2 regions of the Streptococcus sp. 27098_8_69 genome follow, and region 2 is predicted to be linked to the other one. Evidence: predicted binding sites of a transcription regulator. Region 2 holds the regulator's gene; the other holds the start of a gene.
The links. The regulator HrcA, encoded in region 2, represses chaperone genes, less so after heat shock. The targets are predictions, from matches to a motif close to TTAGCACTCNNNNNNNNNGAGTGCTAA.
Positions count from the first base shown of each region.

Region 1 (15,018 bases), on a different contig from region 2:
CCAGAAATGATCAAACGCTTGATGGAACAAGAAATTCCAGAAGTCTATGACGGAACTGTTGAAATCATGAGTGTAGCCCGTGAAGCAGGTGACCGTACCAAGGTTGCTGTTCGTAGTCACAATCCTAACGTGGATGCGATCGGAACAATCGTTGGACGTGGTGGTGCTAACATCAAGAAAATTACTAGCAAATTCCACCCAGCTCGCTACGATGCCAAGAGCGATCGTATGGTCCCAATCGAAGAAAACATCGACGTTATCGAATGGGTAGCAGATCCAGCTGAATTTATCTACAACGCTATCGCTCCTGCAGAAGTTGACCAAGTTATCTTTGATGAAAACGACAGCAAACGTGCCTTGGTCGTTGTGCCAGATAACAAGCTTTCTCTTGCGATTGGTCGTCGTGGACAAAACGTTCGTTTGGCAGCTCACTTGACTGGCTACCGTATCGATATCAAGTCTGCAAGTGAGTTTGAAGCCATGGAAGCAGCAGAACAAGCTGACCAGGTAGAAACAGACGAATTGGTCGAAGAATAAAAGCTGATCAGAGGAGGGAAGGATGAAAACTAGAAAAATCCCTTTGCGTAAGTCTGTTGTGTCCAATGAAGTGATTGATAAGCGTGACTTGCTCCGTATTGTCAAGAACAAAGAGGGACAGGTCTTTATCGACCCGACAGGCAAGGCTAATGGTCGTGGTGCTTATATCAAGCTAGACAATGCAGAAGCCCTTGAGGCCAAAAAGAAAAAAGTCTTTAACCGTAGCTTTAGTATGGAAGTTGAAGAAAGCTTTTATGACGAGTTGATTGCCTATGTTGATCACAAAGTGAAAAGAAGAGAGTTAGGACTTGAATAAGCAAAAAATTGCCAATCTCTTGGGTCTTGCTCAGAGAGCAGGGAAAATCATCTCGGGTGAAGAAATGGTGGTCAAGGCCATTCAAGACCAGAAAGTAAAGCTGGTATTTCTCGCCCATGATGCTGGTCCCAACCTGGCCAAGAAGATTCAGGATAAAAGTCATTATTATCAAGTAGAAGTTATTACCGTGTTTTCAACACTGGAATTAAGCATAGCAGTCGGAAAATCAAGAAAAGTTTTGGCTGTGACAGATGCTGGATTTACAAAGAAAATGAGGTCTCTTATGAAATAGAAGAGGAGGACATGATTTGTCTAAGAAAAGATTGTACGAAATCGCAAAAGAACTTGGAAAAGAAAGTAAAGAAGTTGTAGCGCGTGCAAAAGAGTTGGGCTTGGATGTAAAAAGCCACTCATCAAGTGTGGAGGAAGCAGCTGCTTCAAAAATCGTAGCAAGTTTTAAACCTGCTCCTGCTCCAAAGGTAGAATCGAAACCTGTGGCTCCAAAGCCAGTTGTCACTATGGAAGAGGCAAAACCAGCAGCAACTGTTGCCCCTAAAGAAGAAAAAGTGGCACCAGCAAAACCGCAGAGTCGAAACTTTAAGGCTGAGCGTGAAGCACGTGCAAAAGAGCAAGCTGAACGACGCAAGCAAAATAAGGGTAATAACCGTGACCATCAACAAAATGGGAATCGTCAAAAAAATGATAACCGTAATGGTGGTAAACAAGGTCAAGGCAATCGTGACAACCGTCGATTCAATGATCAAGGTAAAAAACAACAAGGTCAGCAAAATCGTGGGAATGATCGTCGTCAGCAAGAGGACAAACGTCCAAATCAGGCTGGACCACGCATTGACTTTAAAGCCCGTGCAGCTGCTCTAAAAGCAGAGCAAAATGCAGAATATGCTCGTTCAAGTGAGGAACGCTTCAAGCAGTCTCAAGCTGCCAAAGAAGCCTTGGCTCAAGCAAACAAACGCAAGGAACCTGAGGAAATCTTTGAAGAAGCCGCTAAGTTAGCTGAACAAGCGCAGCCAGTTCAACCAGTAGTTGAAGTAGCTCCTGCAGCTAAAGAACCTGTAGTGGATACACGTCGTAAGAAACAAGCCCGACCAGACAAAGATCGTGATGATTACGATCACGAAGAAGATGGTCCTAGAAAACAACAAAAGAATCGAAGTAGTCAAAATCAAGTGAGAAATCAAAGAAATAGTAACTGGAACAATAACAAAAAGAATAAAAAAGGCAATAACAAAAATAACCGTAATCAGGCACCAAAACCTGTTACAGAGCGTAAGTTCCATGAATTGCCAACAGAATTTGAATATACAGATGGTATGACCGTTGCGGAAATCGCAAAACGTATCAAACGCGAACCAGCTGAGATTGTTAAGAAACTCTTCATGATGGGTGTGATGGCGACACAAAACCAGTCCTTGGACGGTGAAACAATCGAACTCCTCATGGTAGATTACGGTATTGAAGCTAAACAAAAGGTTGAAGTGGACAATGCTGATATCGAACGTTTCTTTGCTGAAGAGGGTTATCTCAATGAAGATGAACTCGTAGAGCGTCCACCAGTTGTAACGATCATGGGACACGTTGACCATGGTAAAACAACCCTTTTGGATACCCTTCGTAATTCTCGTGTTGCTACGGGAGAAGCCGGTGGTATCACTCAGCATATCGGTGCTTATCAGATTGAAGAAAATGGTAAGAAGATTACCTTCCTTGATACACCAGGACACGCGGCCTTTACTTCTATGCGTGCGCGTGGTGCTTCTGTTACCGATATTACCATCTTGGTCGTAGCGGCAGATGACGGGGTAATGCCTCAGACTATCGAAGCCATCAATCACTCAAAAGCGGCTAATGTTCCAATCATCGTAGCTATCAACAAAATCGATAAACCAGGTGCCAACCCAGAACGTGTGATCGGTGAATTGGCTGAACATGGTGTTATGTCAACAGCTTGGGGTGGAGATTCTGAGTTCGTAGAAATCTCAGCTAAGTTCAACCAAAATATCGATGAACTCTTGGAAACTGTTCTACTTGTGGCTGAAATTCAAGAGCTCAAAGCTGACCCAACGGTTCGTGCCATCGGTACTGTTATCGAAGCTCGTTTGGATAAAGGAAAAGGTGCGGTCGCAACCCTTCTTGTTCAACAAGGTACTTTGAATGTTCAAGATCCAATCGTTGTCGGAAATACTTTCGGACGTGTCCGTGCCATGACTAACGACCTTGGACGTCGTGTGAAGGTTGCAGGCCCATCAACACCAGTATCGATCACTGGTTTGAACGAAGCGCCAATGGCCGGTGACCACTTTGCCGTTTACGAAGATGAAAAATCTGCTCGTGCAGCTGGTGAAGAACGTGCTAAACGTGCTCTTATGAAGCAACGTCAAGCTACACAACGTGTCAGCCTTGAAAACCTCTTTGATACTCTTAAAGCTGGTGAACTCAAGTCTGTTAACGTCATTATCAAGGCAGACGTACAAGGTTCTGTTGAAGCACTCTCTGCCTCACTTCAAAAAATTGATGTTGAGGGCGTGAAAGTTACCATCGTCCATGCAGCTGTCGGTGCCATCAACGAATCTGACGTGACCCTTGCGGAAGCTTCAAATGCCTTTATTGTTGGTTTCAATGTACGCCCAACACCACAAGCTCGTCAACAAGCAGAAGCTGACGATGTAGAAATCCGTCTCCACAGCATCATCTACAAGGTTATTGAAGAGATGGAAGAAGCCATGAAAGGGATGCTTGACCCAGAATTTAAAGAAAAAGTTATCGGTGAAGCGATCATCCGCGAAACCTTCAAGGTATCTAAAGTGGGAACAATCGGAGGATTCATGGTTACCAGCGGTAAAGTTACCCGTGACTCTAAAGTCCGTGTCATCCGTGACGGTGTCGTTATTTACGATGGTGCTCTAGCTAGCTTGAAACACTATAAAGATGACGTCAAAGAAGTTACAAACGGCCGTGAAGGTGGTCTCATGATTGATGGCTACAATGATATCAAGATGGATGATGTGATTGAGGCCTACATCATGGAAGAAATCAAGAGATAATAGAGAAACGATAGCCGATTTGACTCGTCGTCAACAACGCCTTGATGAACCCTTAGTTCTATCTATGGCTTGTTTCCTAGATTCAAATGGCTCTAGTTCCTCTATCTACTTGACAAAGCTAGGTCTACTGGCCTAGCTTTTGGTTCAATTGAGAGAAAGGAAAAAGCATGGCAAATCATTTCCGTACGGATCGTGTGGGCATGGAAATCAAGCGCGAAGTCAATGAGATTTTGCAAAAGAAAGTCCGTGATCCGCGTGTCCAAGGTGTGACTATCACTGATGTTCAGATGCTAGGTGATTTATCAATGGCTAAGGTTTACTACACTATTTTGAGTAATCTTGCCTCAGATAATCAAAAAGCTCAAGTCGGGCTTGAAAAAGCAACCGGAACCATCAAACGTGAGCTTGGTCGCAATTTGAAATTGTACAAAATTCCAGACTTAACTTTCGTCAAAGACGAATCCATCGAATATGGAAACAAGATTGACGAGATGCTACGCAATCTGGATAAAAATTAAGCAGAAAGAGGGGCAACCCTCTTTTTTGTGTGGAAAATAGCTGGAATTTAAAATGGAAAAATATTCTTTTAAAAATGGGATTCTGTATTTATAAAATGTTTGCTTATCAGAAAATGCTTTTTTTTTAGGAAATATGATATGATAATCTCATAAATAAAAGGAGATTCTATTAATGAATAATGTAAAAAAAGTTTGTCGTTTAGCCTTATTATGTCTGTCTGTTTCTACTCTAGTTGCTTGTAGTTCTCTGTCTGAAAAAACAAGTAATTCATCTACTGATAGTAAAACAGAAAGTTCTGGGAAAAAAGGATTTTTAGATAAAGCAAAAGATAAATTATGTTCTAGTGACTTTAATCCACAAGATGTCAGTGATGAGACAATTGAATCTATCAAAACTTATGAAGATTATTTGACTATGTATGAGAAAATTGTCAATAATTACTATACCGAAGCAGATGAAGCCTTTAAGGGAACTGTTTTAGAAGATAGTGCTTCTATCCAAGAATTAAAAGATAGTACTAAAAAAGAAATGGAAGAACAGAAAAAACAATATGGTCCATTGAAGAAAGCACCTATTCAAGGAAAAGAGGAAATAATTCAGTTTTTAAAGGAATATCGTGATTCTCTACACGATCAAGTAGAACAGTGGAAAGCTAGCCTTTAATAAGAAGAATGGAGTTCGGGATGGACTATCAATTGTTACCTCATGAATACATGGTTATGAATAGTGATCATGTGAGTTTTGGGAAAAATGGTTTGTCTACAGATGAATTAATTTTAACAAATCTACACTTAATACATATTAAAAAAGGTATTTTTGGAGGAAAAAAAGATCAAACTACTATACCAATTAACCAAATTAAGGTTTTTGAGGGGAAACCACAAGTTTCAGTTACGAAATCCAATGGTATGAAACGATTAGAAATCTATTATAATGGTGGACAAGTTATCTTCTCATTCTCTAATACTAAGGATACTGAAAAGTGGGCAACGAATATTATTAAATTAATCTCTGGTGATACAAGCAACTTTGCAACCTTGGGTGATAATAGCTTATTTGGTGTAGAAATTTTGGCCGAGACTCTAAAAGATACGTTTGACACTTTCAAAGCAGGGCTTGGTATTAAGGATGCAGAACCAGAGAAACTATCTACTAAATGCAGTTTTTGTGGAGCTCCTCTGTCTGGAACCGTAAAACAAACTGTCAAATGTAGTTTTTGTGATATGGAACAGACCTTGTAGGAGATGAAATATGGGAATAATTAAAGCATTTACAGATTCAATTAGTGGTACTTTTGCAGATCAATGGAAGGAGATTATTACAGTTCAGGATTTTGATGAACATACAGCTGTAAGTCCAGGAGTTCTTCAAGTCAGTAATAATGGTAGAGGAGTTAATAGTCAAGGGTCTATAGGTGTCATTTCAAATGGGTCTAAGATATTTATTCCTGAAAATACTGCTGCTTTTATTTTTAGTCAGTCTGGAATAGAAGAAATTATCACTGAACCAGGTGGATATGAATATCAAAATGGGGAGAGTAGTGTTTTTAATGGTGATGGGCTAAAAAAATCACTGTTTGATAATGTTGTTAATCGTGTTGGATTTGGCGGACAAAGTGATCAGCAAAAACAGATTTGTTTTGTCAATTTGAGAGAAATTCGCGATATTAGGTTTGGTACTCGTGGTCCGGTTATGTATAACGACTTGTTTTATGGAACAGACTTAGAAGTGCGTGCTTTTGGAACTTTTTCTATTCAAATTACGGACGCTATCAAGTTTGTAAAAAATTTCCTTCCTGCAAATGTGACCTACTATAGCTTTGATAGTGCTCAAGCAAGGGCTCAGATAGTCACGGAATTTCTTCAATCCTTTACCGTTGCCCTTAATTCGTTATCAACAACTTATCGTATCTCACAACTACCATCACAAGCATCAGTACTTGCAAAACAAGTATCGAATGATGAACAGTATGCTGGTACTTGGAAAGATCGTTTTGGGTTTGAGATTATAAAAATTGCAATTGCTAATATAGAATTCTCACCAGAATCTAAGGAATTAGTTAAGAACTTTTCATCAAATAAGATGAATTTAAAGGCTTTTGATGATGTATCGCAGAAAGCTTCTAATATTGCTGCACAACAAAAAGTCGCATCAGGGATCGAACAACATGGGCTAGGAGATGGTGCGGGGATGATTTTTGGTATGAATATGGCACAACAGTTAGATGAAAAAGCAACTAAACCAAGTTTATCTTTTGATGAGCAAATCGAAGCTCTTACTAAACTCAAATCACTTTTAGATGCAGATATATTATCTCAGGAAGAGTTTGATCGAAAGAAAAAAGAAATTATGGACTTATAAGATCGACGAGATGCTACGCAATCTGGATAAGAATTAAGAAGAAGGAGGGGCAACCCTCTTTTTTTGTGTGTCTATAAGTAGGTCATTGTCTAGTCAGATTAGATGAGTAGAAATCAAGAAAATAAAATAAATCTTTAAAATATCATTTATTCCATAAATATGATAAGATAAAGCTTGATATGAATGAAAAATGGAGATAGAGATGGCTAAAGAAGATGTGGCGATGCAAGTGTTGCAACAGGTAGTAAAACTTCCTGTCGTCAAAGTGAACCGGTCAAAATTTTTAATGGACAAATTCTCTAAGGAAGTGGCTTCAAAGGATATTCCTAGATTATTGGAAGAAGGGCCGACAGCTTTATTACCTCAGGAAACCTTAGATCGAGTGGCCAATGCCTGTATTAGAGATAATGTCTTGTTAGCAAGTGGGACCTCTGTTTTAGCTGGATTACCTGGTGGGCTTGCCATGGCGGTTACTATACCAGCAGATGTAGCTCAGTTTTATGCTTTTTCATTGAAATTAGCGCAAGAATTAGGTTATATCTATGGATACGATGATCTCTGGGCTTCTCGTGACGAGTTGAGTGAAGATGCTCAAAATACACTTTTGCTCTATCTTGGTGTAATGCTTGGAGTGAATGGAACTGCTGCTCTACTTCGTGCTGGTGGTGTTGCGATTGCCAAGCAAGTTATGAAAACAGTTCCTCAGAAAGCTTTAACAAAGACACTTTGGTATCCAATTTTGAAGAAAGTTTTGAAAATTTTTGGGGTTAATCTGACAAAAGGAGGACTAGCCAAAGGAATGGGAAAATTTATTCCGATTTTAGGTGGTGTCATTTCGGGAGGTTTAACATTTGCGACCATGAAGCCAATGGGAGAAAGTCTGCAAAAGGAATTGTCTAAATTGGTTAATTATGACGAAGTACAATATCAGGAAGATATAGAAACTATCCGAAAAGAAGTGGAAATTATAGAAGGAGATTGACATGGGTATCGTAAAAATGTTGGCCAAAACCTATGGTAATTATCTTCTAACAAGGCAAGCTTTAAAAGTTGCAGAAACCATAAAAAAAGATGAAAACACAGTCGTTAGTTTGGGGAAATTATTTCTCGTAGATAAGCTTATGGATACAGCTACTTGGTTGATGAAGCCGGAGGATAAAGAATGAAATCTTTTTGGAGGTTCTTTACTCTTCTTTTTATAACACCAATTGTTGGTCTGATAAAAATACTCTGGTTCCTAATCTCTTTCGCCTTCCAATTACTGTTCTATAAGATTCTTTTCAAGATCATAGATTGGTTTTTCAAACTTCTCTGATGATCATGGTAAGGATAAGACTTTGAGGTTTTACTAGGAAAAGTCTATATAATTAGAAATAATGAAATTATACGAAATAAACTAGCAAGTCTTCTACTGCTAGTTTTTTAATCTTTGCCCTTGTGGTATAATAAAAAAGAAAAAACTGTTATAGAATATGATGGAGGTTATGATGGACAATATCATTGATGTATCTATTCCTGTTGCGGAAGTTGTGGACAAGCATCCAGAAGTTTTAGATATCCTAGTAGAACTCGGTTTTAAACCTCTTGCAAATCCTTTGGTGCGAAATACAGTCGGACGAAAAGTATCGCTCAAACAGGGGTCTAAGCTGGAGGGAACTCCTATGGATAAGATTGTGCGTACACTTGAAGCAAATGGTTACGAAGTGATTGGAATAGACTAATGGCAGATGAACGTATTCATATCCTACGGGATATTTTATTAGAATTGCATAATGGATCCTCTCCAGAGTCCGTTCAGGAGCGCTTTGATGCGACCTTTACTGGTGTATCAGCTATCGAGATTTCTCTCATGGAGCACGAGTTGATGAACTCTGACTCTGGCGTGACCTTTGAAGATGTCATGGAACTCTGTGATGTGCATGCTAATCTTTTTAAAAATGCTGTTAAGGGTGTCGAAGTTGAAGATACAGAGCATCCAGGTCATCCCGTGCGTGTCTTTAAGGATGAAAATCTAGCTATCCGTGCTGCCTTGATTCGGGTCCGTAGATTGCTCTCGACTTATGAATCCGTGGACGACGAGGAAATGCTGGCGGAGATGCGGAAGGGTTTGGTTCGGCAGATGGGACTTGTAGGTCAATTTGATATCCACTACCAGCGCAAGGAAGAGCTCTTTTTTCCTATAATGGAACGTTATGGACATGATTCACCTCCCAAAGTCATGTGGGGAGTTGATGATCAGATTAGGGAACTCTTTCAAGCAGCAATGGAGACAGTCAAATCCTTACCAGAGATACCAATTAGCACTGTAAAGGCGGATTTTGAGGCTTTTGCGACAGAGTTTGAAAGTATGATTTTCAAGGAAGAATCTATCCTTCTCATGATTCTCCTTGAGTCCTTCACTCAGGATGACTGGCTTCAGATTGCAGAGGAGAGCGATGCCTATGGCTATGCCATTATCCGTCCGTCTGAGAAATGGGTACCTGAACGTAAAAGCTTTGGTGAGAAGAAAAGTGTAGAAGAACCAAGTCAGCCAGAAACTGTAGAAGGCCAAGTTCAGAAGGTTATCGATACGCCAGAAGGTCAGTTTACCATCACCTTCACACCTAAGGAAAAGGAAGCAGTGCTGGACCGCCATAGCCAACAGGCTTTTGGTAATGGCTATCTCTCAGTCGAGCAGGCTAATCTTATTCTCAACCATCTGCCAATGGAAATTACCTTTGTTAATAAGGATGATATTTTCCAGTATTACAATGACAATACGCCAGCAGATGAGATGATTTTCAAGCGGACACCGTCTCAAGTCGGGCGCAATGTTGAGCTATGTCACCCGCCCAAGTACCTTGATAAGGTAAAGACCATTATGAAAGGTCTTCGTGACGGGGTCAAGGACAAGTATGAGATGTGGTTCAAGTCCGAGTCACGAGGTAAGTTTGTCCATATCACCTATGCTGCGGTACACGATGAAAATGGAGAATTTCAAGGTGTATTGGAGTATGTTCAGGATATCCAGCCTTACCGTGAGATTGATACAGACTATTTCCGTGGATTAGAATAAGGAGAAAAAATGAGTTACGAACAAGAATTTATGAAAGAATTTGAAGCCTGGGTTAATACCCAAATCATGATTAACGATATGGCGCTCAAGGAAAGCCAAAAGGTCTATGAAGAAGACCAAGATGAGCGTGCTAAAGATGCCATGATTCGCTATGAAAGCCGCTTGGATGCCTACCAGTTCTTGCTAGGCAAGTTTGAAAATTTCAAGGCAGGTAAGGATTTCCATGACTTGCCAGAGGATTTGTTTGGTCAGAGACATTATTAAGAACTATAAAAAAAGTGTGGTCTATAAACCGCACTTTTTACATATGATGGGTATGTTTGGTAATCCATTGTTCTGTTTTTATTTTTAACCAAAATGAATAGATTCCAAGAGTGATAATCGTCAGTAAGAACCATTTGATCCAATTTTCAAATAACTGGGTGCCAGTTCCATCAAAATATAAACGTTGACCATCGATGACAGTATGTCTGACTTCCCAATCTTGCATAAAACAAACGGCCCAAGGTGTGGCAATTCCTAGAGTTAAGCTGATGATGAAAAAAGCGACAATCGAGTGCCCGATAAAGCTGAGTAATCCACCGTCAAAATAACTTTCTTTGTTCATATAGAGTCTCCTTAGAATTTTATGGATAAGTAAATCATTACTTTGAGGTGTTGTACCATAGGAGGAGATAGGAGTCAATATTTCTTGAAATGAGGAGCTATAGTTCAAACGAAAATAGCATTCACGATTTGTCCTACTTATCTTTTTGTGTTACAATGTTAGCATGAAAACGAAAAATATCATTAAAACAGGTTTGGCATTAGTAGGCCTCGGAGCACTTGCTTTCGGAGCTAAGAAAGTAGCCGATGACCATAAACTCATGAAAACGCAGGAAGAGTTGACCGCTATTGTGCGTGACTCCTTTTCAGAGATGGGTGAAATTGCGACTCTCTATGTCCAAGTCTACGAAAGTAGCTTAGAGCGTCTCGTTGGTGGTGTCATTTTTGAGGATGGTCGTCACTATACCTTTGTCTATGAAGATGAAGATCTTATCTATGAGGAGGAAGTCTTATGATAAATCCTCATAGTTTGGAAGAACTAGCTAATCTAGTTGAACAGAATGGCAAGAAGGTCTTCCTTTTTGTTGCGGATTGGTGTGGCGATTGTCGTTATATCTACCCTGCTTTGCCAGAGATTGAAGAGTCAAATCCAGAGTTTACCTTTATACGAGTAGACCGTGATGAGTACATGGACTTAGCCAAACTTTGGGATGTTTACGGGATTCCAAGTCTTGTTGTCTTAGATAAGGACAAGGAGATTGGACGCTTTGTCAATCGTGACCGTAAAACCAAGGCACAAATTAACGACTTTTTAGCAGGATTAAAATAGGAGAAAAGAAAGAATGATTTTTACATATAACAAAGAACATGTCGGTGATGTCCTTATGGTCATCGTGAAAAACAGTGGCGATGCTAAACTAGATGTTGAACGTAAAGGCAATGTGGCGCGTGTTTTCCTAAAGGAAACAGGTGAAACTGTTGCTTGGAATATTTTTGAAGTTTCTAGCTTATTCGAAATTGAGGAACGTGGCCAAGTATTCTTGACAGACGACCAAGTAGCTCATTTGAACCAAGAATTGCAAGCTCAAAATTTTACCGAAGAGATTATCAATGACAAGGAACCGAAATTTGTGGTTGGAGAAATTGTAGAGATGGTGGCACATCCAGATAGTGATCACTTGAACATCTGTCAAGTTGCTGTTGGAAATGATAAGACAGTGCAAATCGTGGCAGGTGCTCCTAATGCGCGTCTTGGTTTGAAAACCATTGTAGCTCTTCCAGGAGCAATGATGCCAAAAGGCAATCTCATCTTTCCAGGTGAACTTCGTGGAGAAAAGAGTTTTGGTATGATGTGCAGTCCTCGTGAACTTGCCTTACCAAATGCTCCACAAAAACGTGGTGTCATTGAATTGTCCGAAGATCAAGTTGTTGGAACTCCATTCGATCCGTCTAAACATTGGACAGCTTAAATTTGTTCAGTTAGATAGGAGAAAGTAAGATGGCAAAAAATGTTGTGATCACAGGTGCAACATCAGGTATTGGTGAAGCAATTGCGCGTGCCTATCTAGAAAAAGGTGAAAATATTGTTCTCACAGGACGTCGAAGAGAAAGACTCCAAGCCCTAAAAACTGAGTTTGCAGAATTCTTTCCAAATCAAAAAGTTTGGACCTTTCCCCTTGATGTGACCGATATGACAATGGTTAAAACTGTTTGTTCAGAAATTCTTGAAGCAGTAGGTTCGATTGATATTTTAGTTAATAATGCTGGGCTGGCTCTTGGTTTAGCTCCCTATCAGGACTATGAAGAGTTGGATATGCTGACCATGCTGGATACCAATGTCAAGGGTTTGATGGCAGTTACTCGTTGCTTTTTGCCTTCTATGGTAGCAGCCAATCAAGGCCATATCATTAATATGGGTTCAACCGCAGGTATTTACGCTTACGCTGGTGCAGCGGTTTATTCAGCAACCAAGGCTGCAGTCAAAACATTTTCAGATGGACTACGGATTGATACCATCGCAACGGATATCAAGGTGACGACTATTCAGCCAGGTATTGTAGAGACTGACTTTTCTAAGGTCCGTTTCCATGGAGATGAGGAGCGGGCTGCAACGGTCTATCAGGGACTCGAAGCCTTGCAGGCACAAGACATCGCAGATACTGTAGTTTATGTGACCAGTCAGCCACGTCGTGTGCAAATCACAGATATGACCATCATGGCCAATCAACAAGCCACTGGATTTATGATTCATAGAGACTAACATTATTTTAAAAAAAGTTACAAATTTTGTAACTTTTTTTGATTTCCTTCGAATAGATAAGTAGGAGGATGAAAAAATGTATAATAAAATTATTCTTATTGGAAGAATCGTGGCAACACCAGAATTGCACAAAACCAACAATGACAAGTCCGTTGCACGAGCAACTATCGCAGTGAATCGCCGTTATAAAGATCAAAATGGGGAACGTGAAGCAGACTTCATCAATATTGTGGTCTGGGGTAAATTGGCTGAAACCTTGGTTAGTTATGGAAGCAAAGGTAGTCTCATTTCTGTGGATGGGGAACTTCGTACCCGTAAGTTTGAGAAGAATGGACAAACCAACTATGTAACAGAAGTTCTCTGTACGGGCTTCCAACTCTTAGAAAGTCGTGCCCAACGTGCTATGCGTGAAAATAATGCAGGTCAAGACTTAGCAGATCTGGTCTTGGAAGAGGAGGAACTTCCCTTCTAAAATGACAAGAGTTTGAGAATTTTCTCCAACTCTTTTTGTGCTATAAATCAGACTTTTTTCTTGACTATTTTTGACCAAGTGATACAATAGAACTATGGTTTAGCACTCATGTACAAAGAGTGCTAACAATATGATTATGTTATGGAGGAAAACAGATGTTGAAACCATTAGGAGACCGCGTGGTCTTGAAAATTGAAGAAAAAGAACAAACTGTTGGAGGCTTTGTCCTTGCAGGATCAGCCCAAGAAAAAACAAAAACAGCTACAGTAGTGGCTACAGGACAAGGCGTTCGTACCTTGAGTGGTGAACTAGTTGCTCCAAGTGTAAAAGTTGGAGATCAGGTTTTGGTTGAAGCTCATGCAGGCATTGATGTCAAAGATGGTGATGAAAAATATGTCATCGTTGGTGAAGCTAACATCTTAGCAATCGTTGAAGAATAGTTGAAGAATAATAGGAGGAAGTAAGTATGTCAAAAGAAATTAAATTTTCATCTGATGCACGTTCAGCAATGGTCCGTGGTGTTGATATCCTAGCTGATACAGTTAAAGTAACCTTAGGCCCTAAAGGACGTAATGTCGTTCTTGAAAAATCATTTGGTTCTCCATTGATTACCAATGACGGTGTAACCATCGCGAAAGAAATCGAATTGGAAGACCATTTTGAAAATATGGGTGCCAAATTGGTATCAGAAGTAGCTTCTAAGACGAATGATATCGCTGGTGATGGGACAACTACTGCAACAGTATTGACTCAGGCTATCGTTCGTGAAGGAATCAAAAACGTAACTGCCGGTGCAAACCCAATTGGTATCCGCCGAGGGATTGAAGCAGCGGTTGCAACTGCTGTGGAAGCCTTGAAGAACAATGCCATTCCTGTTGCTAACAAAGAAGCGATTGCGCAGGTCGCTGCTGTATCATCTCGTTCTGAAAAAGTTGGTGAGTACATCTCTGAAGCCATGGAAAAAGTTGGTAAAGATGGTGTTATCACTATTGAAGAATCACGTGGTATGGAAACAGAGCTTGAAGTTGTAGAAGGAATGCAGTTTGACCGTGGTTATCTATCTCAGTACATGGTTACTGATAATGAAAAAATGGTTGCAGACCTTGAAAATCCATATATTTTAATTACTGACAAGAAAATTTCAAATATCCAAGAAATCTTGCCACTTCTAGAAAGCATTCTTCAAAGTAGCCGTCCGCTCTTGATTATTGCAGACGATGTTGATGGAGAAGCTCTACCAACTCTTGTCTTGAACAAGATTCGTGGAACTTTCAACGTAGTTGCTGTTAAGGCTCCTGGTTTCGGTGACCGTCGTAAAGCGATGTTGGAAGATATTGCGATTTTGACAGGTGGAACTGTTATTACCGAAGACCTTGGTCTTGAGTTGAAAGATGCTACCATCGAAGCTTTAGGTCAAGCAGCTAAAGTGTCTGTTGATAAAGATAGCACAGTTATTGTCGAAGGTGCAGGAAATCCTGAAGCCATCGCTAACCGTGTGGCTGTCATCAAGTCACAAATTGAAACAACAACTTCAGAATTCGACCGTGAAAAACTTCAAGAACGCTTGGCTAAATTGTCAGGTGGAGTAGCTGTTATCAAGGTTGGTGCTGCAACTGAAACTGAGTTGAAGGAAATGAAACTCCGTATCGAAGATGCTCTTAACGCGACTCGTGCAGCTGTTGAAGAAGGCATCGTTGCAGGTGGTGGTACTGCCCTTGTTAATGTTATCTCAGCTGTCGCTGCCTTGGAATTAGAAGGCGATGAAGCAACAGGTCGCAATATTGTTCTTCGTGCTTTAGAAGAGCCAGTTCGTCAAATTGCCTACAATGCAGGTTATGAAGGTTCAATTGTTATTGATCGTTTGAAAAATGCAGAGCTTGGAACAGGCTT
Region 1 is NZ_JAPVZO010000002.1:61,709-76,726, reverse strand. Features, by position in the region: gene nusA (transcription termination factor NusA) at 1-537, shown strand, start outside; gene rnpM (RNase P modulator RnpM) at 560-853, shown strand; gene O3658_RS01735 (YlxQ-related RNA-binding protein) at 846-1,145, shown strand; gene infB (translation initiation factor IF-2) at 1,162-3,915, shown strand; gene rbfA (30S ribosome-binding factor RbfA) at 4,083-4,433, shown strand; gene O3658_RS01720 (hypothetical protein) at 4,606-5,097, shown strand; gene O3658_RS01715 (hypothetical protein) at 5,118-5,675, shown strand; gene O3658_RS01710 (SPFH domain-containing protein) at 5,686-6,795, shown strand; gene O3658_RS01705 (hypothetical protein) at 6,998-7,777, shown strand; gene O3658_RS01700 (hypothetical protein) at 7,779-7,961, shown strand; gene O3658_RS01695 (DUF1858 domain-containing protein) at 8,283-8,516, shown strand; gene O3658_RS01690 (DUF438 domain-containing protein) at 8,516-9,850, shown strand; gene O3658_RS01685 (DUF1912 family protein) at 9,860-10,114, shown strand; gene O3658_RS01680 (DUF898 family protein) at 10,152-10,457, opposite strand; gene O3658_RS01675 (DUF4651 domain-containing protein) at 10,621-10,911, shown strand; gene O3658_RS01670 (thioredoxin family protein) at 10,908-11,225, shown strand; gene ytpR (YtpR family tRNA-binding protein) at 11,239-11,865, shown strand; gene O3658_RS01660 (SDR family NAD(P)-dependent oxidoreductase) at 11,895-12,656, shown strand; gene O3658_RS01655 (single-stranded DNA-binding protein) at 12,733-13,128, shown strand; gene groES (co-chaperone GroES) at 13,284-13,568, shown strand; gene groL (chaperonin GroEL) at 13,595-15,018, shown strand, end outside.
Region 1: a site for HrcA is predicted at 13,228-13,254, ahead of groES (co-chaperone GroES). Genes of this name have one in related genera too.

Region 2 (15,018 bases):
AAGCTTCGACGGTAGAGGTTCCAAAAGGCTTGCCATTCATCCCGGATGATCTCAAGCCTAAGATGGAATTAGTCTCTCGCAAACCGATTCTACCAAGCAAGGAGGAGTTGGAGGCCAATAATCGTTCCCACTCAGCCAAGCTACGAGTAGCTCGAAAAATTCACAAGTAAGGGGATAAAATGGTAGACAAAAGAGGAACAACGAGCCAATTACTGCAAGCTCGTATAAAAAAATTTTCACGTGTTGAAAAGGCCTTTTACCTTTCAATTGCCATCACAGCCCTTGTCTTGGCAATCAGTGTAGTCTATATGCAGACTAAACTTTTGCAGGTCCAGAATGATTTGACAACTGTTAACACACAGATTGAAGAGAAAAAGACAGAGCTGGATGATGCTAAACAAGAAGTTAATGAATTAATCCGATCAGAACGTTTGACCGGAATTGCAAACTCGCAAGACTTGCAATTAAATAATGAAAATATCCGATCGGCGGAGTAGTATATGAAAACCTGGAAAGAAAAAATAGTACACTTTGCCATTAAGAATCGCAAAACTCCCCTTGAAAACCGCAGACGAGTTGGGAAGAGCCTCAGTCTCTTGGCCGTCTTTCTCTTTGCTGTTTTTTTGGTTAACTTTGCGGTAATTATTGGTACAGGCTCAAAATTTGGTGTAAATTTAGTTAAAGAAGCGAGCAAGGTCCATCAAACGACTCGGACAGTTCCGGCAAAACGAGGAACTATCTATGACCGTAATGGTACACCAATCGCTGAGGATGCAACATCCTACAACATTTATGCGATTATCGATAAGGAATATAAATCTGCAAATGGGAAAATTCTCTATGTAGAGGAGTCTCAGTATAGCAAGGTTGCAGAAGTCTTCCATAAATATCTAGATATGGATGAGTCCTACGTCAAGGAACAACTTTCTCAACCTAATCTTAAGCAAGTTTCCTTTGGTGTAAAGGGAAATGGTATTACCTATGCCAATATGATGTCCATAAAAAAGGATTTGGAAACAGCTAAGGTTCAGGGAGTTGATTTTACAACAAGCCCAAATCGAAGCTATCCTAATGGGAAATTTGCTTCATCTTTCATCGGACTAGCGCAGTTGCATGAAAATGAGGATGGTTCAAAGAGTCTCATTGGGACGTCTGGTGTCGAGAGTTCCTTGAATAGCTTGTTAGCGGGAACAGATGGTATCATTACCTATGAAAAAGACCGCTTAGGTAATATTGTTCCAGGTACGGAGCAAGTTACCCGACAGACTGTAAACGGGAAAGACGTCTATACGACCCTATCTAGTCCTTTACAATCATTCATGGAAAGTCAAATGGATGCCTTCCAAGAAAAACTAAAAGGCAAGTATATGAATGCAACCTTAGTCAGTGCCAAGACGGGAGAGATTCTCGCTACAACTCAAAGACCAACCTTTGATGCTGATACCAAAGAAGGGATTACAGAGGACTTTGTCTGGCGTGATCTTCTGTATCAAAGTAACTATGAACCAGGATCAACCATGAAGGTCATGACCTTAGCAGCAGCTATAGATAACAACACCTTCCCTGGTGGAGAATACTTTAATAGTAGTGAATTGAAGATAGCTGATGCGACTATCAGGGACTGGGATGTTAATGCTGGCTTATCAGCTGGGAGTATAATGACATACTTGCAAGGTTTTGCTCACTCAAGTAATGTGGGTATGACCTTGCTCCAACAAAAGATGGGAGATGCAACTTGGTTGGATTATCTCAATCGTTTCAAATTCGGAATTCCAACAAGATTTGGGATGAGTAATGAGTATGGTGGACAATTGCCTGAGGACAATATTGTCAATATTGCCATGAGTGCTTTTGGTCAAGGTATCTCTGTTACCCACACTCAGATGCTTCGTGCTTTCACAGCAATTGCAAATGATGGGGTTATGCTAGAACCGAAGTTTATTAGTGCCCTCTATGATCCAAATGATCAAACTGCTCGTAAATCACAAAGGGAGGTTGTAGGGAATCCTGTATCAAAAGAAGCGGCTAGTCTGACTCGAGAAAATATGATTTTGGTTGGTACAGATCCTGTTTATGGTACAATGTACAATCAACTTACCGGTAAACCAATCGTTACTGTACCTGGTCAGACTGTTTCTGTAAAATCTGGAACAGCTCAAATTGCCGATGAGCAAAACGGAGGATATTTAGTTGGGAAAACCAATTATATCTTTTCTGTAGTAACCATGCATCCTTCTGAAAATCCTGATTTTATTCTTTACGTGACAGTTCAACAACCAGAACACTTTTCTAACCCTTGGTTTGGAGAGTTTGCTAATCCTATTCTTGAACGAGCTTCTGCCATGAAAGAATCTCTTAATCTTCAGTCTACAGCTAAAAATCTGGATCAAGTTACAACAACAACTAGTTATGCAATGCCAGCGACCAAGGACTATAGTCCGGGAGATATGGCAGAGGAACTGAGACGCAATCTTGTTCAACCAATCGTTATCGGTTCAGGAACAAAAATCAAGGACAGTTCAGTGGCAGAAGGAACAAATCTAGACGCTAATGAGCAAATCTTACTCCTTTCAGACAAGGTAGAAGAGATGCCTGACTTATATGGCTGGTCTAAGAAAAATGTTGAAACCTTTGCCAAATGGTTGAATCTTGAAGTTGAATTTGAAGGTACAGGAGAAATTGTTAAAAAACAAAGTGTTCGTTCTAATACAGCTTTAAAAGATTTACAGAAAATAAAAATAACATTAGGAGATTAGAATGCTAGTTTCTATCTTTCCTGGGATCCTTACTTTTGTTCTTACAGTGGTAGGAATTCCAGCTTTTATCCGTTTTTACCGTAAAGCACAAATTACTGGTCAACAGATGCATGAGGATGTTAAACAGCACCAAGCAAAAGCTGGGACGCCAACAATGGGAGGAATAGTCTTCCTCGTAACAAGCGTTTTAGTTAGTTTAGTTCTTGCACTTTTGACTAATCAACTAACCAACAATGTCGGAATGATCCTCTTTATTCTCGTTTTGTATGGTTTGGTTGGCTTCTTAGATGATTTCCTCAAGGTTTTTCGTAAAATCAATGAAGGACTCAATCCTAAACAAAAGCTCCTGCTTCAATTAGTAGGAGGAGTTATCTTCTATCTCTTTTATGAAAGAGGAGGGGATGTCTTAAATGTATTTGGTTATCCCTTGCATTTAGGAGTTCTGTATATTCTCTTTGCCCTCTTCTGGTTAGTTGGTTTTTCAAACGCAGTTAACCTGACTGACGGAATCGATGGCTTGGCAAGTATTTCTGTGGTGATTAGCCTATCTGCCTATGGAGTGATTGCCTATGTGCAAAATCAGCTCGATATCTTACTAGTGATTGTAGCTATGATTGGTGGTCTTCTTGGCTTCTTTGCCTTTAACCACAAGCCTGCCAAAGTTTTCATGGGAGATGTAGGTAGCCTAGCCCTTGGAGGGATGTTGGCGGCTATTTCCATGGCACTGCACCAAGAATGGACTCTGCTTTTGATTGGTCTAGTGTATGTCTTTGAAACAACATCTGTTATGATGCAAGTCACCTACTTTAAGTTGACTGGAGGAAAACGTATCTTCCGTATGACACCAGTTCACCATCATTTTGAGTTGGGGGGCTTTTCTGGGAAAGGCCAAGCTTGGAGTGAGTGGAAGGTCGACTTCTTCTTCTGGGGAGTGGGCTTGCTCGCTAGTCTCTTGACTTTAGTTTTCATGTATTTGTTCTAAAAAGAGAGTGTGGAATCATCAGATAGAGAAGGATTAAGTTCCTTCTCTTTTCTATTTCCATCAGTTTATTGCATCCCCTTCTCAAAAATAGGTAAATTTATGGTAAAATGGAAATAGAAAGTTGAAATGATGAGTTATTTTAAAAAGTATAGATTTGACAAATCCAAGTTTAAGTTAGGGATGCGAACTTTCAAGACAGGGATCGCTGTTTTTTTAGTTCTCATGATTTTTGGTTTTTTTGGTTGGAAAGGACTTCAGATTGGAGCCTTGACTGCAGTTTTTAGTTTAAGAGAAGACTTTGACAAGAGTGTTCATTTTGGTACTTCTCGTATTCTCGGAAATAGTATCGGTGGTTTTTATGCCCTGATTTTCTTTCTCTTAAATAATCTTTTTCACGGCGCCTTCTGGGTAACCCTCCTTGTTGTTCCAATTTGTACCATGTTAACCATTATGACAAATGTTGCCATGAACAATAAAGCAGGTGTTATCGGTGGAGTTGCTGCTATGTTGATTATTACCTTATCAATTCCAAATGGTGAGACTGTTTTGTACGTATTTGCCCGAGTTTTTGAAACATTTATGGGTGTTTTTGTAGCAATTCTTGTAAATTACGATATTGATCGTTTACGGAGCATTTTACTGAAAAAAACAAAATAATGTCACAAGATATAACATTATTGATTGACGATTGAAGTTTTTTAGACTATAATAGACAGAAAGAAGGAAGTGTACATGAAGGAAAAAGAATTTCGTCGCAATATGGCAGTTTTTCCTATTGGTAGTGTTATGAAACTGACCGATCTTTCGGCACGCCAAATTCGTTACTATGAAGACCAGGAGTTGATAAAGCCTGATAGAAACGAAGGTAATCGCCGGATGTATTCTTTAAATGATATGGATCGGTTGCTTGAGATTAAGGACTATATCTCTGAAGGTCTGAACATTGCTGCTATCAAGAAAAAATATGCCGAACGTGAGGCGAAAGCCAAGAAACCAGTTAGTCAAACTGAGGTTCGTCGGGCCCTTCGGAATGAAGTTCTTCAACAAAGTCGCTTTGCTTCTCAACAATCACCTTTTGGTCGCGGTTAGGCAACCGCAAGTCGTCATATATAAGGAGAAAAACCATGCCAATCACAGCTGCAGATATTCGTCGTGAAGTTAAGGAAAAAAATGTAACCTTTATCCGTCTCATGTTTTCAGATATTTTGGGAACAATGAAAAACGTCGAAATTCCTGCTACAGATGAACAACTAGACAAGGTCTTGTCAAACAAGGCTATGTTTGATGGATCTTCTATTGAAGGGTTTGTTCGTATCAATGAATCAGATATGTACTTGTACCCTGATCTGGACACATGGACTGTCTTCCCTTGGGGAGATGAGAACGGTAGTGTCGCAGGATTAATCTGTGATGTCTATACAACAGAAGGAGAGCCATTTGCTGGAGATCCTCGAAGCAATCTTAAACGAGCTCTTCATCACATGGAGAAAGTTGGATTCAAATCATTCAACCTTGGTCCGGAACCAGAATTCTTCCTATTCAAGCTTGATGAAAATGGAGACCCAACTCTTGAGGTGAATGACAAGGGTGGTTACTTTGATTTGGCGCCTACAGACCTTGCTGATAATACCCGTCGTGAGATTGTAAATGTCTTGACTAAAATGGGATTTGAAGTAGAAGCCAGTCACCACGAAGTTGCCGTAGGTCAACATGAGATTGACTTTAAGTACGATGAAGTTCTTCGTGCTTGTGACAAGATTCAAATCTTTAAACTTGTTGTAAAGACAATTGCGCGTAAACATGGTTTGTATGCAACCTTTATGGCTAAACCTAAATTTGGTATCGCTGGTTCAGGAATGCACTGCAATATGTCCTTGTTTGATGCTGAAGGGAACAACGCCTTCTTTGATCCAAATGATCCAAAAGGAATGCAATTGTCAGAAACAGCCTATCATTTCCTTGGTGGTTTGATCAAGCACGCTTACAATTACACAGCTATCATGAACCCGACAGTTAACTCATACAAACGTTTGGTTCCAGGCTATGAAGCACCTGTTTACATCGCTTGGGCTGGTCGTAACCGTTCACCACTTGTCCGCGTTCCAGCTACACGTGGTATGGGAACACGTTTGGAATTGCGCTCAGTAGACCCAATGGCAAATCCATATATCGCAATGGCTGTTCTTTTGGAAGTTGGTTTGCACGGTATTGAAAACAAAATCGAAGCACCAGCGCCAATCGAAGAAAACATCTATATCATGACTGCAGAAGAGCGTAAAGAGGCTGGCATCACAGACCTTCCATCAACTCTTCACAACGCTTTGAAGGCCATGACAGAAGACGAAGTGGTTAAAGCAGCTCTAGGTGAACACATCTACACTAGCTTCCTTGAAGCCAAACGAATTGAATGGGCAAGCTATGCAACCTTCGTTTCACAATGGGAAATTGACAATTACCTAGATCTTTACTAATGATAAATCAGAAAGATTGTCCGTGAGGACGATCTTTTTTTTCTTGCATTTTATATCGAGGTGTGATATATTTTATATAACGAGGTGCGATATATCGAACTAAATAGGAGGTCTGATGAAATGGAATTAACAGATAAGATTAGGCGGGTTTATCTTCCCATGACTGAAACGGGTTTTTATATTTTGTTCTGTCTGCAAAAGGAGAATCATGGCTATGGTATTACTCAAAAGGTTAAAGAGATGACAGATTCACAGGTTTCCATTAGCCCTGGGACCATGTATGGAACCCTGTCAAAGATGGAAAAAGATGGTTTGATTTCCTTTGTTCGAGAAGAGGAAAAACGAAAGATTTATCAGATAACTGACTTGGGTCAGAAAGTTTTAGAAATTGAAGTCAAACGTATTGAACGGCTCTACAGAAATAGTCGGGAGGAGCTTTGATGGAAAAGAAAGTTGTTTATAGAATTGCTACCATTGCGGATTATGATAGAGAGGCTCTCTATCTCAGAGAAATGCATGCTCAAGGCTGGAAACTTAAGGAAGTAAGTTACTCTAACTTAGTAGTTGCGGTTAAGTATACTTTTGAAAAGTGCCAACCGGAGCAGGTGGTTTATCAGTTGGACTTTTATCCTATGAAGAAGTCAGAGAGAGCTTCCTATTTACAACTGTTTAAAGATTTTGGCTGGGAGCATATTACAAACTTTAATGGGTTTTCCTATTTTAGAAAGCTTTATTCTGGAGTTGAGTCGGATGCCGAGTTTGAAATTTATAATGACGCGGCCGGGAAGTTAGCCATGGTCAAGCGCATTTTAATAATGCGGATGATTCCTATTTTTCTTCTCTTTTCAGCTCTACTACCGGTTTTCTCAAAGTTACTCAGTGGAAGAAGTTATTTCAGTTGGGGAATGTTTTTGATTGTTATCATAGACTGTACTTTATTGATCGTTTTTGCGATTCAGATTTCTTATATTTTTTGGAGATTGTTTCAAAAGTGGAGAGAATTATCTGATAAATAAGACCATTTTGGAGGTTAGACAATGAATAGCAAAGTACAATTTCGAATGTTTACCATTTTTGATTTGGATAAGGTTGAAGATTATTTGCATGAGATGCATCTGAAAGGTTGGAAATTTAAATCGAATCGTTTTGGCTTTTTCTATTTTGAGCAATGCCGACCAGATGATGTGATGTACTGTGTGTGGAATACTAGCTACCTTAGAAAAAATGAGGTGGATTTACAAAGAATTAAGAATAGAGGATGGGAATTTGTGGAAAATTGTTCTTATACTGTTTTTCGAAAAGCAACTTGTGATGTAGATTTAAATGATCAATCTTTCATGGACAATCGTCTTAGATGGGATGGTGTGAAATCTAGACTTCGTACATCTACAGTTTCTATCTCTGGCGGTCTAGTTATTTGTATGAGCTTGTTTCGTGAAAGTCTCTCTCAATCGTTCTTCCTTATTTTTGCCCTTTATGCCCTCATGATTTCCTATCTAATCTATAGTTTTTATAGACTTAAAAAGAAATATCTTGAGAATGTAAGATGATTTTCTAGGTCCTCAGACTGATTTTTAGCACTCTTGGTAAAAGAGTGCTAATTTTTTGAGTTTTTGTCTTGACATTCTTTTCTAAGGGTGTATAATAGAATCATAAGTTAGCACTTGGAAGTGTCGAGTGCTAAAAAGATCTATCAGAGAGGAGTAGCGAGATGGTTACAGAACGTCAGCAGAATATTTTAAATCTGATTATTGACATCTTTACCAAAACGCACGAACCTGTTGGATCCAAAGCCTTGCAAGAGTCTATCAACTCTAGTAGTGCTACCATTCGAAATGACATGGCTGCTTTAGAAAAGCAAGGTTTACTTGAAAAGGCACATACTTCCAGTGGTCGGATGCCGAGTGTGGCTGGATTTCAATACTATGTCAAACACTCCTTATCCTTCGACCGTTTAGCTGAAAATCAAGTTTATGAGATTGTAAAAGCCTTTGATCAGGAATTCTTCAAACTTGAGGATATTCTTCAAGAGGCAACGAGAATCTTGACAGACTTGAGTGGTTGTACGGTTGTAGCACTGGATGTAGAACCAAGTAGGCAGAAGCTAACAGCTTTTGATATTGTTGTCCTCGGGCAACATACAGCTCTTGCTGTTTTTACGCTTGATGAGTCTAGAACAGTTACCAGTCAGTTTTTGATTCCGAGAAATTTCTTGCAGGAGGATTTAAATCGCCTCAAGACCATGATTCAAGAACGTTTCCTGGATCAGACTGTTTTGGATATTCACTATAAGATTCGGACAGAGATACCGCAAATTATCCAACGTTACTTCACAACAACGGATAACGTTATGGATCTTATTGAGCATATCTTCAAAGAAATGTTTAATGAAAATATCGTAGTTTCTGGGAAAGTCAATCTTTTGAATTTCGCTAATTTAGCGGCCTATCAGTTTTTTGATCAGCCACAAAAGGTTGCTTTGGAAATTCGAGAGAATTTGATTGGCGACCAGATGCAGAGTGTCCGAGTTGCGGATAGCCAAGAATCTTGTCTTGCTGACCTAGCAGTGATTAGCAGTAAGTTTCTGATTCCCTATCGTGGATTTGGAATTCTTGCGATTATAGGTCCGGTTAATCTGGATTATCAACAATTGGTCAATCAACTTAATGTTGTCAATCGAGTTTTGACTATGAAGTTGACGGATTTTTACCGCTATCTCAGCAGCAATCACTATGAAGTGAATTAAGATTGAAATCATTAAAGGAGGCGAAAATGGCCCAAGATATTAAAAATGAAGAAGTAAAAGAAGAGGAAGTTGTGGAAACAGCTGAAGAAACAGCTCCTGAGAAATCGGAATTGGATTTGGCTAATGAACGTGCCGAGGAATTTGAAAACAAATATCTTCGTGCTCATGCAGAAATGCAAAATATTCAGCGCCGTGCCAATGAAGAACGTCAACTCTTGCAACGCTATCGTAGCCAAGATTTGGCAAAAGCAATCTTGCCGTCACTGGATAACCTTGAACGTGCCCTTGCCGTCGAAGGTTTGACAGATGATGTGAAGAAGGGATTGGAAATGGTCCAAGAAAGTTTGGTACATGCTCTGAAAGAAGAAGGAATTGAAGAAATTCCAGCAGATGGTGAATTTGACCATAACTACCACATGGCCATTCAAACAGTTCCAGCAGATGACGAACATCCAGCAGATACCATCGCACAAGTCTTCCAAAAAGGCTACAAACTCCATGACCGCATCCTAAGACCGGCTATGGTAGTGGTTTATAACTAGGCAATAAGTCAGAAATCTGTGGTTCCGACTCCTCGTGTCGTAACATAAAAGAAAACTTGTCCGAAATGACAATAAACTATGAAAGAAAGATAAGAAACGGTTCGGCTTTACCAATAGTGAGCGTAGCGAACCAAAGGCGATACTCTTCGCCGTGGCGGTATTTTCGCAAACTTTGAGACCTGAGGCTCAAAGTTTAGTCAAAGAGATTGACGAAGTCAAGCTCTGACGGCGTCGCCACTTAAGAAGAGTATCAAAAAGAAAAAAAGAATATAAAATTTAAGGAGAAAAACATATGTCTAAAATTATCGGTATTGACTTAGGTACAACAAACTCAGCAGTAGCAGTTCTTGAAGGAACTGAATCAAAAATCATCGCAAACCCAGAAGGTAACCGCACAACTCCATCTGTAGTGTCTTTCAAAAACGGTGAAATCATCGTTGGTGACGCTGCAAAACGTCAAGCAGTCACAAACCCAGATACAGTCATCTCTATCAAATCTAAGATGGGTACTTCTGAAAAAGTTTCTGCTAACGGTAAAGAATACACTCCACAAGAAATCTCAGCTATGATTCTTCAATACTTGAAAGGTTATGCTGAAGAATACCTTGGTGAAAAAGTAACTAAAGCAGTTATCACAGTTCCAGCTTACTTTAACGATGCTCAACGTCAAGCAACTAAAGACGCTGGTAAAATTGCTGGTCTTGAAGTAGAACGTATCGTCAACGAACCAACTGCAGCAGCTCTTGCTTATGGTTTGGACAAGACTGACAAAGAAGAAAAAATCTTGGTATTCGACCTTGGTGGAGGTACATTCGACGTATCTATCCTTGAATTGGGTGACGGTGTCTTTGATGTATTGGCAACTGCAGGGGATAACAAACTCGGTGGTGACGACTTTGACCAAAAAATCATCGACCACTTGGTAGCAGAATTCAAGAAAGAAAACGGCATTGACTTGTCAACAGACAAGATGGCTCTTCAACGTTTGAAAGACGCAGCTGAAAAAGCGAAGAAAGACCTTTCTGGTGTGACTTCAACACAAATCAGCTTGCCATTTATCACTGCTGGTGAAGCTGGACCTCTTCACTTGGAAATGACCTTGACTCGTGCGAAATTTGACGATTTGACTCGTGACCTTGTAGAACGTACAAAAGTTCCAGTTCGTCAAGCTCTTTCAGATGCAGGTTTGAGCTTGTCAGATATCGACGAAGTTATCCTTGTCGGTGGTTCAACTCGTATCCCTGCCGTTGTAGAAGCTGTTAAAGCTGAAACTGGTAAAGAACCAAACAAATCAGTGAACCCTGACGAAGTAGTGGCTATGGGTGCTGCGATCCAAGGTGGTGTGATCACTGGTGACGTGAAAGACGTTGTCCTTCTTGACGTAACACCATTGTCACTTGGTATCGAAACAATGGGTGGAGTCTTCACAAAATTGATTGACCGCAACACTACGATTCCAACATCTAAATCACAAGTCTTCTCAACTGCAGCAGACAACCAACCAGCCGTTGATATCCACGTTCTTCAAGGTGAACGCCCAATGGCAGCAGATAACAAGACTCTTGGACGCTTCCAATTGACTGATATCCCAGCTGCACCTCGTGGTATCCCACAAATCGAAGTTACATTTGACATCGATAAGAACGGTATCGTATCTGTTAAAGCCAAAGACCTTGGAACTCAAAAAGAACAAACAATTGTTATCCAATCTAACTCAGGTTTGACAGACGAAGAAATCGATCGCATGATGAAAGATGCAGAAGCTAACGCTGAAGCAGATAAGAAACGTAAAGAAGAAGTTGACCTTCGTAACGAAGTAGACCAAGCAATCTTTGCGACTGAAAAGACAATAAAAGAAACTGAAGGTAAAGGCTTCGATGCAGAACGTGATGCTGCACAAGCTGCCCTTGATGAGCTTAAGAAAGCCCAAGAAGACAACAACTTGGACGAAATGAAAGCAAAACTTGAAGCATTGAACGAAAAAGCTCAAGGACTTGCCGTTAAACTCTACGAACAAGCCGCAGCAGCCCAACAAGCTCAAGCAGGAGCAGAAGGCGCACAAGCAACAGGAAACGCAGGCGATGACGTCGTAGACGGAGAGTTTACTGAAAAGTAAAACAATCCAGTGGATTGTTTTAGCGGAACCTCCTGAAATAAAGAAAGGTTCCGAGATTTTAGGATTCCTTTAATCCGAAACTCAATTCAGCCTAACTCGTTAAGAATGACTAATCACTAAAGTGATTGTCATTCTACGGCAATCGCTATGGCGACTTGCCTAAACGCCTTACTAGTTCAAAAACAAAGTATAATCGACTTTGTTTTTGAACGTCGTAATGATAGGAAGAAATCCAGAGGTTGCAACCCAGCCTCTGTTTTTCGGTAAAATAGAGGATGTTGCGTATGAAAAAAGTACTTTGTATCATTTATCCTAATTTCTCTCTCTATGAGATAACCACTTTAACGAGTACTTTAGCTCTGTCTTTTGACGTCACAATTGATTATGTCGCTTCAGGTCATTCGATGGTGGTCTCTGAAGATGGCTTGCCCTGTCAACCAACGAAAACACTAGATCAAATCCGAATAGAAGATTATTCTTGTGTGATTTTGCCAGGAATGGTAAATATAGGTCCTACTCTACAAGATGAGAAATTGATCTCGTTTTTGAGAAGTCTTAATGAGCAGGATATCCTCATTGCAGCCATTTCTTCAGCGCCTCTTTTATTGGCCAAAGCAGGCTTGTTGAACGACACGAAATTTACAGGTGGAATTTGGCAAAACTTCTTTGATTATTTTGAATTTCTTTCACGTGAGAATTTCCAACCGAAAGTTCTTGTCCAAGATAAACAAATCATTACGGCTATCGGTTTTGCACATCAAGAGTTTGCAAGAAAAGTGATTTTCGGTTTAGGATTGGCAGAGAATACGGACAACTATTTTAAAGAACAGAACGAGTATGCTGAAGAGGATTTGATATTTACTCTATCAGATGAAGAGTTTAATCAAGTAAAGCAGAGTATAGAAAACAGCCTCTAAAGATTTACTTATAAATTATAGAAAGGAACAAAGAGTGTTCGTAACTGAACACGGGTTCCCAAATTTCTTACTCAATATAACAGAAAGGAATTGAATCCGACCTAAATGGTGGTTTCGTTCCGCAACAATAACAGAAAGGAACAAGGGTGTTCGTAACTGAACACTGGTTTCAAAGTTTCTTACTTAATATAACAGAAAGGAATTGAACTCGACCTAAATTCTCGGAAAAAAGATAAATCTGTCTAGGAGCATCGCTCCAACGTCAGATTTCCTATTTTTCAGTCGAATTTTACGGTCTTGGTATCTTGTATGAACAATACTGAATTTTATGATCGTCTGGGGGTGTCAAAAAACGCTTCGGCAGACGAGATCAAAAAGGCTTATCGTAAGCTTTCGAAAAAATATCACCCAGATATCAACAAGGAGCCTGGTGCTGAGGACAAGTACAAGGAAGTTCAAGAAGCTTATGAGACCTTAAGTGATGAACAGAAACGTGCTGCTTATGACCAATATGGTGCGGCTGGAGCTAACGGTGGCTTTGGTGGTGCTGGCGGTTTCGGAGGCTTCGACGGAGCAGGTGGCTTTGGCGGATTTGAAGATATCTTCTCCAGCTTCTTTGGTGGTGGCGGTGCATCACGTAATCCAAACGCCCCTCGTCAAGGTGACGACCTCCAGTATCGCGTTCATTTGACTTTTGAAGAAGCTATTTTTGGTACAGAAAAGGAAGTCAAATACAATCGTGAAGCAAGCTGTCGTACTTGTAATGGGTCTGGTGCTAAACCTGGAACAAGTCCAGTTACTTGTGGACGCTGTCATGGTTCAGGTGTGATCAATGTGGACACCCAAACACCACTCGGTATGATGCGTCGCCAAGTAACCTGTGATGTCTGTCATGGCCGTGGTCAAGAAATCAAAGATCCATGTACAACCTGTCATGGAACTGGTCATGAAAAACAAGCCCATAGCGTACACGTAAAAATCCCTGCTGGTGTGGAAACAGGTCAACAGATTCGCCTAGCTGGTCAGGGTGAAGCAGGATTTAACGGTGGACCATACGGTGACTTGTACGTGGTGGTTTCAGTTGAAGCTAGTGATAAGTTTGAACGTGAAGGAACTACTATCTTCTACAATTTAAACCTCAACTTTGTCCAAGCAGCACTTGGTGATACAGTAGACATCCCTACAGTTCATGGTGATGTAGAATTAGTCATTCCAGAAGGAACTCAGACTGGAAAACGATTCCGACTACGTGGTAAAGGTGCGCCTAGCCTTCGTGGTGGTGCCCTTGGTGACCAATATGTGACCGTCAATGTTGTAACCCCAACAGGTTTGAATGACCGCCAAAAAGCAGCCTTGAAAGAATTCGCAGCTGCAGGTGATTTGAAAGTAAATCCAAAGAAAAAAGGCTTCTTTGACCATATTAAGGATGCCTTTGAAGGAGAATAAAGCATAAAGTAAAAAGAGCCTTCGGGCTCTTTTTCGTGCAATCTTTAGAATGTTAGCATGGGAGAAATCATTCTCCAACTAGTCTGCTACTCAGACCGTTGAGTGAGTAACCCAGCCGCATCCATATCTTGGATGAGTTGCTTGAATTCCGCTTCTTTGCCAGGCTTAATGGTGACGGTATCAATGTGCTTAATCGCCGAATTATCCTGAATATCCACCAAGTTCAAAGCTTTTTCATAGAATGCGATTCCCTTTTTTTGGCTTTCTGGCTCCTTCCAAGAGAGAATAAAGTAAGAAGGATTTGATTTCTTTCCGATTTCTTGGAAATACTTCCTGCTTTCCTCCTCTAAAAATTGGAATAAACCATGATTGAATAAGTTGTCTTCTACTGAATGGTAGGAAATATCTCCTGTGTTTAAGACATAGACTTTGAGTCGGTTTTTAGTGAGGTTGGGACTTTCTTTTAGGACAGGGTGGCTATTGATGACCTCATCAGAGAATGTCACATAAAAATCTAAACCTCCACCCTCGTATTGATAGCTTCCATTTGATTCTACTTTCTCAGGAGGCATGTCAAGGGAGATGAAGATTTGTCTTAAGGATTCATTTCCTTCTCGAATATCATCCGGTGAGGCCTTGAAAAGATTGGCCACTAGTAGAAATGCTAGAGCTGCAAGAAAGCAGAGAGCACCACAAACGATCAGGATGATCCGCGTCAGAACTTTTAAAAACTGTTTCATTTTCATGTCCTCCCTGTCCTGTTAGGATCTGCTAACCCAAAATGGATTTAAAGGGAATAAAGGAAAGTTGGAGTTTTTCTTTTCCTTATTTCTCTTCAGTTTCCTGCATTTCTTTTAGTACAGCAAGTCTCGTTTGAAGGTCTTTTTCCAGAACTTTAAACTTGTAGGTCAAATCTTTTTGATATTCCTTGATGAGCTCTTTTTGTTGGTCGATAATTTGCAGGCTATCTTGGATGATATCCAAGTCATCCTTAATGGCTTCAACGCGATCAGTAGTATCTAAAACTTCTTCAGTGATAGCT
Region 2 is NZ_JAPVZO010000035.1:2,401-17,418, reverse strand. Features, by position in the region: gene rsmH (16S rRNA (cytosine(1402)-N(4))-methyltransferase RsmH) at 1-170, shown strand, start outside; gene ftsL (cell division protein FtsL) at 180-497, shown strand; gene pbp2X (penicillin-binding protein PBP2X) at 501-2,756, shown strand; gene mraY (phospho-N-acetylmuramoyl-pentapeptide-transferase) at 2,758-3,738, shown strand; gene O3658_RS09935 (aromatic acid exporter family protein) at 3,868-4,395, shown strand; gene glnR (transcriptional repressor GlnR) at 4,471-4,827, shown strand; gene glnA (type I glutamate--ammonia ligase) at 4,863-6,209, shown strand; gene O3658_RS09920 (PadR family transcriptional regulator) at 6,330-6,650, shown strand; gene O3658_RS09915 (DUF2812 domain-containing protein) at 6,650-7,225, shown strand; gene O3658_RS09910 (DUF2812 domain-containing protein) at 7,247-7,759, shown strand; gene hrcA (heat-inducible transcriptional repressor HrcA) at 7,921-8,955, shown strand; gene grpE (nucleotide exchange factor GrpE) at 8,982-9,497, shown strand; gene dnaK (molecular chaperone DnaK) at 9,790-11,613, shown strand; gene O3658_RS09890 (DJ-1/PfpI family protein) at 11,898-12,530, shown strand; gene dnaJ (molecular chaperone DnaJ) at 12,840-13,976, shown strand; gene O3658_RS09880 (hypothetical protein) at 14,063-14,716, opposite strand; gene O3658_RS09875 (hypothetical protein) at 14,802-15,018, opposite strand, start outside.